3 regions of the Agrobacterium sp. GW821-FHT14E08 genome follow, and region 3 is predicted to be linked to each of the others. Evidence: riboswitches for the same ligand, from Rfam matches in the RefSeq annotation. Region 3 holds a riboswitch; each other region holds the start of a gene.
What was found. A riboswitch is a leader RNA that binds a small molecule or an ion and turns the genes downstream of it on or off. The one in region 3 is predicted to bind cobalamin.

Region 1: it holds a riboswitch for cobalamin, as region 3 does, so the genes downstream of both, bluB (5,6-dimethylbenzimidazole synthase) here and nrdH (glutaredoxin-like protein NrdH) in region 3, are expected to answer to the same signal.
Region 2: it holds a riboswitch for cobalamin, as region 3 does, so the genes downstream of both, AC1ROR_RS04520 ((2Fe-2S) ferredoxin domain-containing protein) here and nrdH (glutaredoxin-like protein NrdH) in region 3, are expected to answer to the same signal.

What each region holds. Positions count from the first base shown of each region.
Region 1 covers NZ_JBXAPJ010000001.1:1,133,395-1,138,446, forward strand. Annotated here, with positions in the region: gene AC1ROR_RS05590 (DUF2865 domain-containing protein) at 1-544, shown strand, start outside; gene AC1ROR_RS05595 (chymotrypsin family serine protease) at 616-1,038, shown strand; gene bluB (5,6-dimethylbenzimidazole synthase) at 1,119-1,832, opposite strand; cobalamin riboswitch at 1,930-2,112, opposite strand; gene AC1ROR_RS05605 (TolB family protein) at 2,300-3,130, opposite strand; gene AC1ROR_RS05610 (glyoxalase superfamily protein) at 3,323-3,700, shown strand; gene AC1ROR_RS05615 (NAD+ synthase) at 3,954-5,052, opposite strand, start outside.
Region 2 covers NZ_JBXAPJ010000001.1:918,409-923,460, forward strand. Annotated here, with positions in the region: gene AC1ROR_RS04510 (ABC transporter permease) at 1-813, opposite strand, end outside; gene AC1ROR_RS04515 (ABC transporter substrate-binding protein) at 819-2,315, opposite strand; gene AC1ROR_RS04520 ((2Fe-2S) ferredoxin domain-containing protein) at 2,332-3,123, opposite strand; cobalamin riboswitch at 3,215-3,408, opposite strand; gene AC1ROR_RS04525 (chloride channel protein) at 3,662-5,052, opposite strand, start outside.
Region 3 covers NZ_JBXAPJ010000002.1:822,536-827,587, reverse strand. Annotated here, with positions in the region: gene AC1ROR_RS12745 (ABC transporter permease) at 1-924, shown strand, start outside; gene AC1ROR_RS12740 (ATP-binding cassette domain-containing protein) at 924-1,706, shown strand; gene AC1ROR_RS12735 (nucleoside triphosphate hydrolase) at 1,703-2,332, shown strand; cobalamin riboswitch at 2,466-2,689, shown strand; gene nrdH (glutaredoxin-like protein NrdH) at 2,946-3,167, shown strand; gene nrdI (class Ib ribonucleoside-diphosphate reductase assembly flavoprotein NrdI) at 3,179-3,577, shown strand; gene nrdE (class 1b ribonucleoside-diphosphate reductase subunit alpha) at 3,589-5,052, shown strand, end outside.

The DNA of each region.
Region 1 (5,052 bases), on a different contig from region 3:
AACACTCTGCGTGCGCACCTGCGACGGCTCGTTTTTCCCCATTGCGTCCAACGCCTCGCCGCTCGATTTCCGCGCCCAGGCGGAGCAATGCCAGAAAATGTGTCCGGGAACTGAGACGGAGCTTTATTTCCACTCCATGACGGATCAGGAAACCGCCGATATGGTGTCTGCCGAAACCGGCAAACCCTACAAGGATCTGCCGACCGCCTTCGCCTACAGGAATGCCTCGGCAAAGGCGCCGGGCTGCGCCTGCAACATGGCCGCCTATCACGAAGAAATGCAAAAGCAGGAAGAGGCCGCCCGGCCGGAAGCCGAAAAACCCTATTCCGGCATCACCACCATCCCATCACCGCAAGGCGACAAGGCTCCGAAACCCGCGGAGCAGCAGCAGGCCGCAAAGCCGCCGGAACAACCGGTTCCCGAACGCGACTACGACCCGAACGACAGCAGGATCCGCGTCATCGGCCCGAAATTCCTGCCCGACCAGACAGGCCGGATCGACCTCAAAAACCCGGCGTTGAAGGGCATACAGCCGCAGCAATAGAGGCGCCGCGATGTTTTAAGCCGGGTGGCAACCGCAATCGGATAGCGCCGCATCCCTGCGGGATCGTCGCCTTGCAGAGGGGCAACATCGTCTATCAGGGAACCAGCTATGGCGTCGATGCGGCCGTTGCCAGCCCCACAAACGGCCGGCTCGCCACCATCGGCGCGATCTACAACCTTCCCTCACCGGTGGGAGCAGCCGTTGCGGCACTCAACATGAATGTCACGAAATCGGGGGTGACGACGAACATCACCAATGGCGTCGTTTCCGGCTTTTACGATGTGCAGCAGCCGAACATGCGCAACCAGATCGGCATATCACCCCGCCGCGCCGGCGAGGTTTTCAGCCAGCCGGGCGATAGCGGCAGCGCCGTGATCGACACGGCGGGCAACAACGTCGTCGGGCTGTTTTGGGGCGCAAGCGCCCAGGGCACGATCAGCCTCGCCAGCCCCATCCACCCCATCCTCAATCTTTTCAACTGCACCGTCGTCTGACGATGAAAAACGCCTGACAGATGGAAAACCACCCTTTCCGAACGCTCATTCGGGAAGGGTGACCCCAAAGCGAAAGCCGCTCACCCACCCCACCGGTTGCGGAACACCAGCTCCTCCAGTGGCACACGCTGCCGCCAGCCCTTCACCGCCAGTTCCGGCTCGGTGTAAAGCGCATCGACGCGGCCGAGGCACAGCCAGGCCACGATTTCGATATGGTCGGGAATGCCCAGAATGGTGCGAATGTCGCTGTCGTGGAAAATGCTGACCCAGCCGACACCGATGCCTTCGGCACGCGCCGCAAGCCAGAGATTCTGGATCGCGCAGACGGTGGAATAGACATCCGTGCGCGGATTATGGGTGCGGCCCAGCACCACCTTGCCGCCACGCGTCGGATCGCAGGTGACGCAGATGCTCAGCGGCGCCTTGCGGATGCCTTCAAGCTTGAGACTACGGTAGAGCGTCTGCTGCTCGCCCGTAAACATCGCCGCCGCCTCCTCATTGGCGCGGCTGAAGGCCACAAAGGCGGCCTGCCTCACGGCGCCATCGGTAACGAGCGTGAAATTCCACGGCTGCATGAAGCCGACGGAGGGAGCGGAATGCGCAGCCCGCAGCAGGCGCTGCACCACCTCCTCCGGCAAAGGATCGGGCAGGAACTGGTCACGCACGTCACGGCGGCTTTCAATGGCGCGGTAGATCGCCTCGCGTTCCTCGCTGGAAAACGGCCGGGCGGGTGAAAGCGCGTGATCGAACGGATCGGCTTGCAATGAACCGGTGGCGGACGGATCAATCGGCATCGTTTATCCCCAACAATGCGGGCGCGGCTGTGCTGAAACCATACCGGTTTTCGCCTGCACGACACGCCTCTTCAACAACCTGCCGCCGTCCACGCGGTTCAGTCTATCCCGTCAGGCCGGTCTTCTGACTCGGCTTCATCCGCCCTTTTCGCCTTCCCGAACTGCTTCAGTGGCTTGTGAAAAGGGCATCCGCCTCACAGCGCTGGGCACGTTCCGGTCTTTCACCGGATTCCCGATTCTCCCGCCGCAACCGGCGGGCACCTGACGTAGAAAGCTATGAGCAAGAAGGCTTGCGAAGGCAAGTGTCTTGCAGGACCGTGCGGCAATGTGACCATGGCACACCGTCGTACCCGCCTTGAGCAACATCCAGACAACCCAAGTCTCTGGGCTGAAAAGAGGCCTTTCGACGCGCAGACGCGCATCGGCTGGATGCCGGATCAAGTCCGGCATGACGGAAGAAGAATAGATCACGCCACAGGGAAATACCTAACATAGGCGAACTCATCCCCATCCGGTGACCAGTTGGGTGAGTTCATCGTGCCCTGCCCGCCAAAAAGCTCGAACAGTGTTTCGGCATTGCCGCCATCCATATCCATCAGCCGCACCCGCACATCGAGGTCACGCGGATGGTCGAAGACATCGCCGTCATAGGAGACGAACACCACCTTGTCACCTTTCGGAGACGGATGCGGAAACCAGTCGCCATAGGAACTGTCGGTGATCCGCTCGACGGCTGAACCATCCACCCGCACGCGCCAGATCTGCATCAGCCCCGTGCGGCTGGAATTGAAATAGACCCACTCGCCGTCTGGCGAATAATCCGGCCCGTCATTGCGGCCCTCGCCATGGGTCAGCCGCGTCTCGACGCCGCTTGCTATATCCATCGAATAGATATCGAAGACCTGATCGCGAATGCCGCAATAGGCAAAACTTTTCCCGTCCGGAGCCCATCCGTGCCAGTAGGAAGGAAGGTTCTTCGTCATCAGCCGTGGCGCGCCGCCCGCCGAGGGCATGAGGTAGATGGCGCTCTTGCCAAATTCCACCTTGTCGGAAATGGCGTAAAGCGATCCATCCGGCGAAATACCGTGATCATTGTTGCAGAGCGTCGCAAAGCCGGTATCGACCCTCTCCGGCGACGCATCACCGGCAAGGGACAGGCGGTAAAGCAGCCCTTCGCTGTTCAGCAGCAGGTATTTTCCATCCGGCGACCAGTTCGGCGCTTCGAATAGATCAGGCGTCTGCCACACCACCCGCATCTGCCGGGTGCGGATGTTGAAGATTTCGATGGAGCTGCGCATTCTGCCTCCCGGGCGTGTCCGTGTTCTCGCTCAAAGCGCCCGGCAATGCAGACATTCCGTTTGCATCCGCCATCGCCATGATTATGATCCTAGGGCGGCAGGCACCGTCCTGCAAATTCAAACCGGAAAAAACGCCAGCGCTCCGGCACCGTCCGTGACCCTTGCCGTTTCTCCCAGATCCGAGGTTCCGCGATGAATACCATCGCCGATCACCGCATCCGCTTCGGGCGGATCGCCGCAATGCTTCCTGTCAAAAACATCGAAAAGGCCCATGATTTTTATGTCGGTGTTCTAGGCTTCGAAAAAACCTTCGAAAACGGCAATCCTGTCGGTTTCATGATCCTCAAACAGGGCCATGCCGAGCTGCACCTGACATTGCAGCCCAGCCACAAGGCAGCGCCCTTCAATGTGGCGCATATGATGGTGAGCGATGTCGATGCGCTGCATGCGCTCTGCAAGAGCCAGGGCTTGCGCATCATCAAGGGCCTGCAGGACAAGGATTACGGCCTGCGCGCCTTTGTGTTTGAAGACCCCGATGGCAATCGCATCGATGTGGGGCAGGCTATTTGAGATGAGTGGGCGGCGCGGGGTTTTCTCCGCGCCGCTTGTTTAAACACGAAGGTTCGTTGTGGACCGAGCGCATGCCCCTTGTTTCTTCTCCCCGCCGGGGAGAAGTCCGCGGCAGCGGGATGAGGGGGCAAGGGCAGTGAGTTACGGCAACGTTGCCCCTTCATCCGACCCTTCGGGCCACCTTCTCCCCGGCGGGGAGAAGAAACGAGCGGCAACGCCGAGCAAAACATCCGCTACCAGCGCCTTCCGTCAATCACCGATCCCGAAACCGGTTGGTAATCGGGTAACGCCGGTCACGCCCAAAGTTCTTCTTGGTGATCTTCACGCCCGGCGCCGATTGCCGGCGCTTGTATTCGGCAAGATAAAGCAGATGCTCCACCCGGTGCACCGTCGCCACATCATGGCCACGCGCGAGAATCTCCTCGACCGACATTTCCTTCTCGACAAGGCATTCCAGAATATCGTCCAGCACCGGATAGGGCGGCAGCGAATCCTGGTCGGTCTGGTTGGGGCGCAATTCCGCCGATGGGGCCTTGGAAATGATATTGGCGGGGATCACCTCACCGGAAGGGCCGAGCGCGCCCGGCGGCACATTACCGTTGCGCCAGCTGGAAATGGCATAGACCTGCATCTTGTAGAGGTCCTTGATGGGGTTGAAACCGCCATTCATGTCGCCGTAGAGCGTGGCATAACCCACCGACATTTCCGACTTGTTGCCCGTTGTCACCACCATCGAGCCGAACTTGTTCGAGACGGCCATCAGGATGGTGCCGCGCGTGCGGCTCTGCAGGTTTTCCTCGGTAATGCCCTCTTCCGTGCCTTCGAAGAGATCTGACAGTGCCGATAGGAAACCCTCCACCGGCTCGACGATCGGCACGATGTCGTAACGGCAGCCCAGCGCTTTCGCGCAATCGGCCGCGTCCTTCAGCGATTCCTCCGAAGTATAGCGGTAAGGCAGCATGATGCAGCGCACCCGCTCCTCGCCCAGCGCATCGACGGCAAGGGCGGCGCAGATCGCCGAATCGATGCCGCCGGAAAGGCCGAGAACCACGCTCTTGAAACCGTTCTTGTTGACGTAGTCGCGGAAGCCCAGCATGCAGGCGCGGTAATCGGCCTCCTCGCCTTCGGGAATTTTCGAGAAGGGTCCGCTTTCGCAGCGCCATCCCTCTTCCGTACGTTTCCAGTCGGTGACGGCAAGCGTCGCCTCGAACTGGCTCATCTGGAAGGCGAGTGTCTTGTCGGCATTAAAGCCGAAGCTTGCGCCGTCGAACACCAGCTCATCCTGTCCGCCCAGCTGGTTGGCGAAGACGAGAGGCAGGCCGCTTTCGATAACCTGCCGCAGAGCCACCTGG
Region 2 (5,052 bases), on a different contig from region 3:
CTGGTCGCGAACCGCAATGCTCTGCACGAGAAACTGGCTGAGACCCGGAAGATTGAAGAGAATTTCCATGGTTGCGGTCGAACCGATCACCCAGCCAGCCTCCGAGCGAACCGCTGAAAGCAGCGCATAAAAAGCACCGCGATGCGCGTGACGCCAGAGAGCCTGCCGGCGCGAAAGCCCCTTGGCGAGAGCGGTGCGGAAATAGGGCTGCCGCATGGTTTCCATCATGTCTCGCCGATAGACGCGCGCAAAGACGGCGGTTGAATGCGAGGCTATCAGCATGACGGGCAGCACGATCGCGGTGGCGTCGGTCGCGAAAGGACGTATCCATCGCAGCTGGACACCGAGAACCCAGAGCAGAACCAGCCCGAGCCAGAAACCTGGAACGGCCTGAACGAAGACTGAAAATGCGCGGCTTGCGCGGTCGGTAACTCCACCTGGCCGTGCCGCTGCGAAAAATCCGATCGGCACTGCGACGGCGATGGCGAGGAGCATGCCCGCAAGGCCGAGCATGAGCGAAACCGGAAGACGCTCGCTAAACTCCGCGAAAACGGGTTCACCGGTGCGGAAGGACCGCCCCCAGTCACCGGTGACGAAATCCGCAAGCCATTGCAGATAACGCAGAAGAAGGGGCCGATCGAGGCCCCATTCTTCCCTCAGCGCGGCGACGGTTTCACTCGTTGCCGTCAGGTTCCATACCCTGATGGCGATTTGCACGGGATCGGCGGGCATAAGGGCAATAAGCGTGAAGGATGCAAGCGAAAGCGCAAGCATTGCCAAAGCCGAACGCATGCCGAACCGGAACAATTGCATCAGAACTACCTGGTCTCGCCGATATCGGCGCGAAGGACATAATAGTCCGAACCCCAGGGTTCATAATTCTGAAGCCGCTTCGAAAGGCCCACATACCAGACCGGCGAGACCAGAAAGGAAGCCGGAACGTCAGTGAACAATTTTGCCTGGGCATCAAGGGCAATCGCGGCCCGTTCGCCGGCCCCACCCGCCGTAGCGAAGCGGTCGAGGATCGCATCGAATTCCGCAGAGGAATATTTCGAATAGTTGAGCGAAGCACCGCTGCGCAGCATCGAATTGAGGAAAAAGGCCGGATCGCCGTTGGGCGCGGTGTGCTGCGCCCAGAGCGCGATATCGAATTCGCCCGCGGCCGCCACATCCTGAATGTTTTCCACGACCTTGGTGTCAAGCGCGATACCGACCCTGGCAAGCTGCGCCTTCACGACAGGCAGCATGGTAACAAGGTCCGGGCGCTGCGGATAGGTGATGGCGAGAAGCCGCAACGGCAAGCCGTCCTTTGTGCGGTTCCCTGCCCCGTCCTTGACCCATCCGGCGTCATCAAGAAGCGCTTCGGCCTTCTTGATGTCGGTCGGCCGCGGCTGCTTTCCAGCGAAGGGGAAATAGGCGGCATAAGCGCCGGTGGCCGGCTCACCGCCATTGATCGCGGCAGCCAGCTCCTTGCGATCGAAAGTCAGGTCCAGCGCCTCCCGCACTTTGATGTCGGTGGTAATCGGCCGCTTCGTATTGAGGAAGGCGAGATATTGATAACCGACCGGGAAGGACTTGATCGTCAGGGCCGGATTGGTTTCCAGCCGTTTCACGACTTCCGAGGGCAGTCCGAAGGCGAGGTCCAATTCGCCAGCCTCCAGCGCAAGTGTCATGCTTTGCGCGTCACCGAACCTGCGGAAATCGACCGGGGAGCGGGAAGCCGCATCGGCGAAATTGGCATTCGGCGCGAGTTTCAGCGATGTATCTGCCTTGAAATCCGCAATCTGATACGGCCCGGTGAAGAGAGCGCTTCCATCGGCGGCCGGCGTATAGGCGACGAGCGGCCACTCCGCAAATAGCGCCTGCAGGAAGGACACCGGTTTCTCCGTCGTGATATCGAGCGTCAGTGCATCGACTGCCTTGAAGCCAAGCTTTCCACCTGTCGCAAGCGCCGCCTTGTTGGTTGCGAAAGTATGCTCAAATCCGGCCGCAAGGGCTGCTGCCGTTACGGCAGAACCATCGGAGAAGGTCCGGTCCGGTTTCAGCGTCACTGTCCAGGTCAAATCGCCGGTACGTTCCGCTTTCTCGGCAAGGTCCGGCACAAGCCGGCCCTCTTTGTCGACGGTAAAGAGGTTCTGGCCCACTCCATGACTGACAAGAGCCCAGCCATTGGAGCCCTTTGCGGGATCAAGGCCACTTGTGATGTAGGTGGCGCCGACGCGCAAGGGTTCGGTGGCAAGCGCATCGGCCGCCACGCCTGTGATGAAAGCCGCGAGCCCGGCTGCTGCCAGACGCGAAAAGCTCTTTATCGGCATTTTGTTTCCTCTCATGCTATTCGGAAAGATTGCGCAGCCGCTGTTTGCGGCCGGTCGGGTGATAGGCGAAGTCCTCGACGATACGACCACCAAGCAGGTGTTCGGCAACGATACGATCGACGGCCTCTTCGGTGACGCCGCCATAATAGGTACCCTCAGGAAAGACCTGCATGACCGGCGCAAGGTTACAGGGGCCGAGACAGGTCGATTTGGCCGTCATGGTGCCGTCGCCCGTGACCCTGAGTTTCAGCCGTTCCTGCTGGTTGCGCAGATGCCCCCAGATGGCGTCCGCACCGGCTGAATTGCACGGGGCACCCTGACAGACGAGCACACGGCGCTTTTGCGCAGGCACCAGCGACCCCTCGCCTGCCGGGCGCACCGACGGTGAAAGATCGAGTTCCTTCGCCGTTTCGGCAAGGTCTTCGATAAGAAGCGTCATCAGGCTGCTTGCGGTCGGGCTCGCAGTTATCGACAGCGAGGGCCAGGGGCGTGGGTCCGCTGCCCGCCATCGTTTCAGGGTCTTGGTCAGCCAGTTTTGAAAGCTCGGCTCCAATGGCAACATGAGCGGCACGAGAAGGAGATTGCCGAAACCCTCATCGATGAGCGCGCCGAGCGCTTCGCGCAAGGACGGCGTGCCCTGCTCGGTGAATGCGATGCGAACGGTTCTCGCGCCGCACAGCTGCCCCGCCAGCGCCGCAAGACGCTGCATGTCCTGATGCGGCGCCGCCGCGAAAGCCGATTTGGCGACAAGCAGCACGGCGTCGGGCTGAGAGGGCTCTCGATAGGTTGGTTGGATCTCGGTTGTCACAATGCCTCATTCACGAGGCGGCGACGAAAATGACGGGCCTCCGGCATCAATGCCGGAAACAGCCATCATTCCCATGGCACCCCCCGACCACGGAATTACAATATGTCAGGCAGGTCTCCTGGCTTGCGGGTCAAAGCCACCTCACCCGTCTTCCCGGCATTTCTGCCAGTGACATCGTGGGCGATTGGCTCACCGCTTACAGTTGCGGGACAGCTCCGGGTCTTCACCGGATTCCCTCTTAGCTTCCACCGGGTGACGGAAGAACCATGACGGAGCGAACCTACACTGCCGCAGGCCGCTGTCAACCGCCTGCGCCGCAAGTGAACACGCTACGCAAGTCTCCTTCGTCCAATCGATTGTTACGTTATAAAGTTACATAAACGCAGTTTTATTTGCTGGTCAACCCCATGTTTTACGATGTGGTACCGAATTGGCTCACCCACAGCCGTCACTGCGCGGAAACCAAAAATAAAACGGAAGATATAATCAATAAAATATATAATTATATCAATACTTAAAACAAAAAACATAAAGTAATTTATAATTCACCGGAGGCCTCGCGGCGTCGCAATTCAAGCTCTTCACTGTAGCGCCTGAGCGTGTGGCTCTCCGTCAGCAGGCCAACCGGGCGGTTTTCTATCTTGTCGTTGACGACAACCAGCGCTTCGCTTTCCGTGGCATCGAAAGCGGCTGCCGCCTGCCGCGCATTCATCGTCGGCAGCAGCACGTCATTCTTGTAGTGCAGATAGGTTTCGAGGCTGATCTTGCTCGGGTCGCGATCCATCGGGTCGGCGTAGATTTCCGGCACGAGGACGATGCCGGCATAGCGCCCGTCATCATGCGTCATGATCACACGCTGCGTCGAACCCAGTGGAAACTTCTCCTTGAAGGCCGGAAGCCCCATGCTGACATTGGCCTTGCGAATATCGGCGCGCATCATCTTGCCCACGGTCAGGTCGCGGATCCAGCCAATGTCATGGGCGCTGCGAATGCTTTCGCCTCTGAGGTGAAAGCGCCAGGTGGCGAAGGAGTAACCGAAGGTCGTGCGCACCACGAGCGAGGTGGTGATGACGGCGGCAAGCACCAGAGCCGTGATCTGGAAGTCTCCGGTCAGTTCCAGCGCCAGAAACGTCATCGTCAGCGGACCGCCGATGATGGCGGCGGCAAAGGCGCTCATGCCGATCACGGCATAGACGATGGGCGCTGTCGCCCCATAACCGATATAGGGGGCGCAGAGCGCGAAAATCTTGCCGAGCAGCGATCCCATGAACAACGAGGCGAAGAACAGGCCACCGCGGAAATTCGAACCGATGGAAACGGCGCTGGCCGCCGCTTTCAGCAGAAACAGCCCCGCCAGCCCGTAGATCGTCAGTTCGGCATCGATGTTGAGATGCAGCGCCCCATGTCCGCTCGAAAGCACCTGCGGTGATATCAACGCAAGGGCGCCCACAGCCACGCCGCCAATGGCTGGACGAAGCCAGCCTGGAATAGCACTTTTGCGCGCAGTCTCCTCGATGAAGGACACTGTTTGCATGAGCGCGATGCCAATCGCCGCGCATACGACGCCAAGAAAGATGGCGGGTACGTAGTCGGCGGGCGTCACGCGGCTGGCATCGACGATATCGATTGAGAGGCCATGGCCGCCTATAACCCCTATGACGGTCGTCGCCACCAGCGCCGAGACGATGAGCGGGGCAAGCGTCACGACCGTATAGGTGCCGATGATGAGTTCGATGGCGTAGAATGCCCCGGTCAAAGGTGCGTTGAAGGCCGCCGCTATCGCCCCCGCTGCACCGCAGCCGACGAGGATTCGCATGTCCCCTCGCCGCAGCTTCAGCTTGATGCCGATCTTGGAGGCGACACCGCTGGCAATCTGCGTATAACCGGCCTCAAGCCCCACGGACGCGCCGAAACCGTTGGACACAATGT
Region 3 (5,052 bases):
GTTCTGGTGCTGTCGCTGATTGTTTTCGGCCTGCTTCTCGGCGGCAAGTTTTTCTCGGCCTTCACGCTGACCCTTATTCTGCAGCAGGTCGCCATCGTCGGTATTGTCGGCGCGGCGCAGTCGCTGGTCATCCTGACGGCGGGCATCGATCTGTCGGTTGGCGCGATCATGGTCCTGTCCTCCGTCATCATGGGACAGTTTACCTTCCGTTACGGTCTGCCGGCGGAACTCTCCATTCTCTGTGGCCTCGCCGTCGGCGCATTTTGCGGCTTCATCAACGGTATTCTGGTCTCGCGCATGCGCCTGCCGCCCTTCATCGTCACGCTCGGCATGTGGCAGATCGTATTGGCGACCAACTTCCTTTATTCCGCAAACGAGACGATTCGCGCCCAGGATATCGCCCAGCAGGCGCCGATCCTGCAATTTTTCGGCGCCAATATCCGTGTCGGCAGCGCGGTCTTCACCTATGGCGTCATCGCCATGGTCCTGCTCGTCGCCCTGCTCTGGTATGTGCTGAACCGCACCGCATGGGGCCGCCATCTTTATGCTGTCGGTGACGATCCGGATGCCGCAGAACTTGCCGGTGTCAACGTCAAGCGCATGCTGACGACCGTTTACACACTGTCCGGCCTCATCTGCGCCTTCGCTGGCTGGGCCCTGATCGGCCGTATCGGCTCGGTTTCGCCGACCGCCGGTCAATTCGCCAATATCGAATCCATTACCGCAGTGGTTATCGGCGGCCTGTCGCTGTTCGGTGGACGCGGCTCCATCATGGGCATGATTTTCGGCGCCCTGATCGTCGGTGTCTTTTCGCTCGGCCTCAGGCTTATCGGAACAGACCCGCAATGGACCTATCTGTTGATCGGCGTCCTCATCATCATGGCTGTCGCAATCGACCAGTGGATCAGAAAGGTAGCAGGCTGATGGCAAAAGAACCCATTCTCACAGCACGCAATCTCGTCAAGCGCTATGGTCGTGTGACCGCCCTCGATCATGCTGATTTCGATCTCTATCCGGGTGAAATCCTGGCGGTGATCGGGGATAACGGCGCTGGCAAGTCCTCTCTCATCAAGGCGATTTCCGGTGCGGTGACACCCGATGAAGGGGAAATCCGGCTGGAAGGCCAGCCGGTCCAGTTCCGCTCGCCGATCGAGGCGCGCAAGGCTGGCATCGAGACGGTTTATCAGAACCTCGCCCTGTCACCGGCGCTCTCCATAGCCGACAATATGTTTCTCGGCCGGGAAATCCGTAAACCCGGCATTCAGGGCAGCCTGTTCCGGGCGCTGGACCGCCCGGCCATGGAAAAATTCGCCCGCGAGAAACTGTCGGAACTCGGCCTGATGACGATCCAGAACATCAATCAGGCAGTGGAAACCCTCTCCGGCGGCCAGCGTCAGGGTGTGGCCGTGGCGCGTGCAGCGGCCTTCGGCTCCAAGGTCGTCATTCTTGACGAGCCAACGGCGGCGCTTGGCGTCAAGGAAAGCCGGCGTGTTCTGGAGCTTATTCTGGATGTGCGCTCGCGCGGCCTGCCGATCGTCCTCATCTCGCATAACATGCCGCATGTCTTCGAGGTCGCGGATCGCATCCATATCCACCGGCTCGGCAAGCGCCTGTGCGTCATCAATCCGAAGGACTATTCCATGTCGGATGCTGTCGCCTTCATGACGGGCGCCAAGGAAGCGCCGAAGGAAACGCTTGCCGCATGACGCTGAAGCTTGAAACGATCGCCGAAGACGTTCTTCGGCGGGCAGAAGGTAAATCCCGTTTTATTGTCGCCATTGCCGGTCCCCCTGGGGCCGGCAAATCCACGCTGGCGGATGCCCTTTGTGATACTTTGCTCGCACGGGGCGAAACGGCCGCCGTCCTGCCCATGGATGGCTTCCATATGGACAATGGCATCCTTGAAGAGCGGGGGCTGCTGCCGCGAAAAGGCGCGCCGGAAACATTCGACGTGCGCGGTTTTCTCGATATCGTCTCCGCCGTCCGCAAAGGCGGGCAGGAGGTGCTTGTTCCGGTTTTCGACCGCTCCTGTGAAATCGCCATAGCGTCTGCCCGGGCGATTGCGCCGGAAACACGCTTTATCCTCGCTGAAGGCAATTATCTGCTGCTGGACGAGGCGCCATGGACAACTCTTTCCAAAAGCTTCGACCTCACCATTTTTGTAGGGCCGTCCGTCGATGTGCTGGAGGAGAGGCTGCGGAAAAGGTGGCAGGGCTATGGTCTCGACGAGGCTGAGATCCACGCCAAACTTTTCGAAAACGATCTTCCGAACGGAAAAAGGGTGATCGAAAACGCCCGTCCCGCCGATATCCGCATCGATATCTGGGAATAGATTAACGCTTTTCTCTGTTTGGACGGCGGCACGCATGTGCCGTTAAGCCTTTGTTGACCATGTGTTGAATCTTTTTGATCCACAGGGTGGGGCTTTTGTGTGTCTATTTATTGACGCGAAAATTTCCTCATATACTATATGTGGTGTTCGAGGTTCTTCCGATTCGCAAGGATTGGGAGCTAAGACGGGAATTCGGTGCGTAACGCCATTATGGCGGAGCAAGGCCGAAACTGCCCCCGCAACTGTAAGCGGTGAGCATCGTTCCGATTTGGGTCACTGGGGTCAAAAGCTCCGGGAAGGCCGGAATAGATGTTGTGACCCGCAAGTCAGGAGACCTGCCTTGAGCGCAAACGTCCACGGGCGGGGTGTCCGGAGGAAGGTGTATGACGCAAATGATTTGCGTGCGCCCTTTTCTGCCCCCTCCAGAACTAGCTTCGGGGTGAAGTCATGCCAGTGCATTTGTTTGAGTTGCTGCGCTCGTCGGCGTAGAGAGTGATTTTACGCGGCTAAAAGCCGCGCGCGCCCACCCTAATGACAGATCCATCGCCGCCCGATTGCGATTGCAATCGGCAATGTTGAGCCGTGTCCGAAACCGGTTTCGAGAGAGGAAATTATGACCGTCACCGTTTACAGCAAGCCCGCCTGCGTCCAATGCACCGCAACCTATCGCGCCCTCGACCGCATCGGCGTCCCTTACGAGATCATCGATATCTCCGAAGATACGGATGCGCTCGATCACGTCCGCGGTCTCGGTTACATGCAGGTTCCCGTGGTCGTCGCCGGTGAGCGCCATTGGGCGGGTTTCCGGCCGGATATGATCGGCTCGATCAGCTGAGGCGGCGGGCGATGGGCCTGATCGTCTATTATTCCAGCCGCTCTGAAAACACCCATCGTTTCCTTCTGAAACTGGGACGGCGTCTGTTTCGCCTGCCGCTCGGCGCGGAGGAAGATGTTCCCCATGTGTCCGAGCCCTATGTGCTGGTCACCCCCACCTATGGGGGCGGCGGCACCAAAGGGGCCGTGCCAAAGCCGGTCATCCGGTTTTTGAACGAGCCCTCCAACCGAAATCTCATTCGCGGCGTCATCGCGGCGGGAAACACGAATTTTGGCGCAGCTTTCGCATCCGCCGGAGATATCGTCTCGCGCAAATGCGCGGTGCCGTTTCTCTATCGCTTCGAGCTTCTCGGCACGGAGGAAGATGTCGCCAACGTCAAACATGGATTGGAACGATTTTGGACACGCTGACCTCGAGCGCCATGCGCAAGGACGCCAAACAGCCGGTAGCTGCAAGCCAGAAACCGGTTGATACGGGACTGGACTACCACGCGCTGAACGCGATGCTGAACCTTTACGATGAGAACGGAAAGATCCAGCTCGACAAGGATCGGCTGGCCGCCCGGCAATATTTCCTCCAGCACGTCAACCAGAACACGGTGTTTTTCCATAACCTCAGGGAAAAGCTCGATTATCTGGTGACGGAGGGATATTACGAACAGGAGGTACTGGACCAGTATTCCTTCAATTTCGTCCGTGACCTCTATGACGAGGCCTATGCCCGGAAGTTCCGCTTCCCCACCTTTCTCGGCGCTTTCAAATATTACACCTCCTACACGCTGAAGACATTCGACGGAAAACGTTATCTGGAGCGTTACGAGGATCGCGTCTGCATGGTGGCGCTGGCCCTTGCGCGTGGCGATGAACAGCTTGCCCGCGATCTGGTCGATGAAATCATTTCAGGCCGCTTCCAGCCGGCAACGCCGACATTCCTCAACGCCGGCAAGAAGAGCCGCGGTGAACTGGTCTCGTGTTTTCTGCTGCGTGTGGAAGACAATATGGAGAGCATCGGCCGCTCCATCAATTCGGCCCTGCAGCTTTCCAAGCGCGGTGGTGGTGTGGCGCTGTCCCTGACCAATATTCGCGAATTCGGAGCGCCGATCAAACAGATCGAAAACCAGTCTTCCGGCGTCATTCCTGTCATGAAGCTATTGGAAGACAGCTTTTCCTATGCCAACCAGCTCGGCGCGCGCCAGGGTGCCGGCGCGGTCTATCTGCATGCCCACCACCCGGATATCATGCGCTTCCTCGATACCAAGCGCGAAAATGCCGACGAGAAAATCCGCATCAAGACCCTGTCGCTCGGCGTGGTGATCCCCGATATCACCTTCGAACTCGCCCGCAACAATGAGGATATGTACCTGTTCTCGCCCTATGATGTGGAGCGTGTCTATGGCGTGCCGTTGACCGAGATTTCGGTCAGCGAAAAATATCATGAAATGGTCGCCGATAGCCGCATCCGCAAGAAGAAGATCAAGGCGCGCGAATTCTTCCAGGTGATCGCCGAAATCCAGTTCGAGAGCGGTTACCCCTACATCATGTTCGAGGATACGGTGAACCGCGCCAATCCGGTCGCGGGCCGTATCAGCATGAGCAATCTCTGCTCGGAAATCCTGCAGGTCAGCGAAGCGAGCGAGTTCAACGCCGATCTGTCCTATAGCCATATGGGTAAGGATATTTCCTGCAATCTCGGCTCACTTAACATCGCCTCGGCGATGGACTCCGCCGATTTCGGCAAGACCATCGAGACATCCATCCGGGCGCTGACGGCCGTGTCGGACATGAGCCACATTTCCTCCGTTCCTTCGGTGGAAAAGGGCAATGATGCCAGCCACGCCATCGGGCTTGGCCAGATGAACCTTCACGGTTATCTGGCGCGTGAGCGC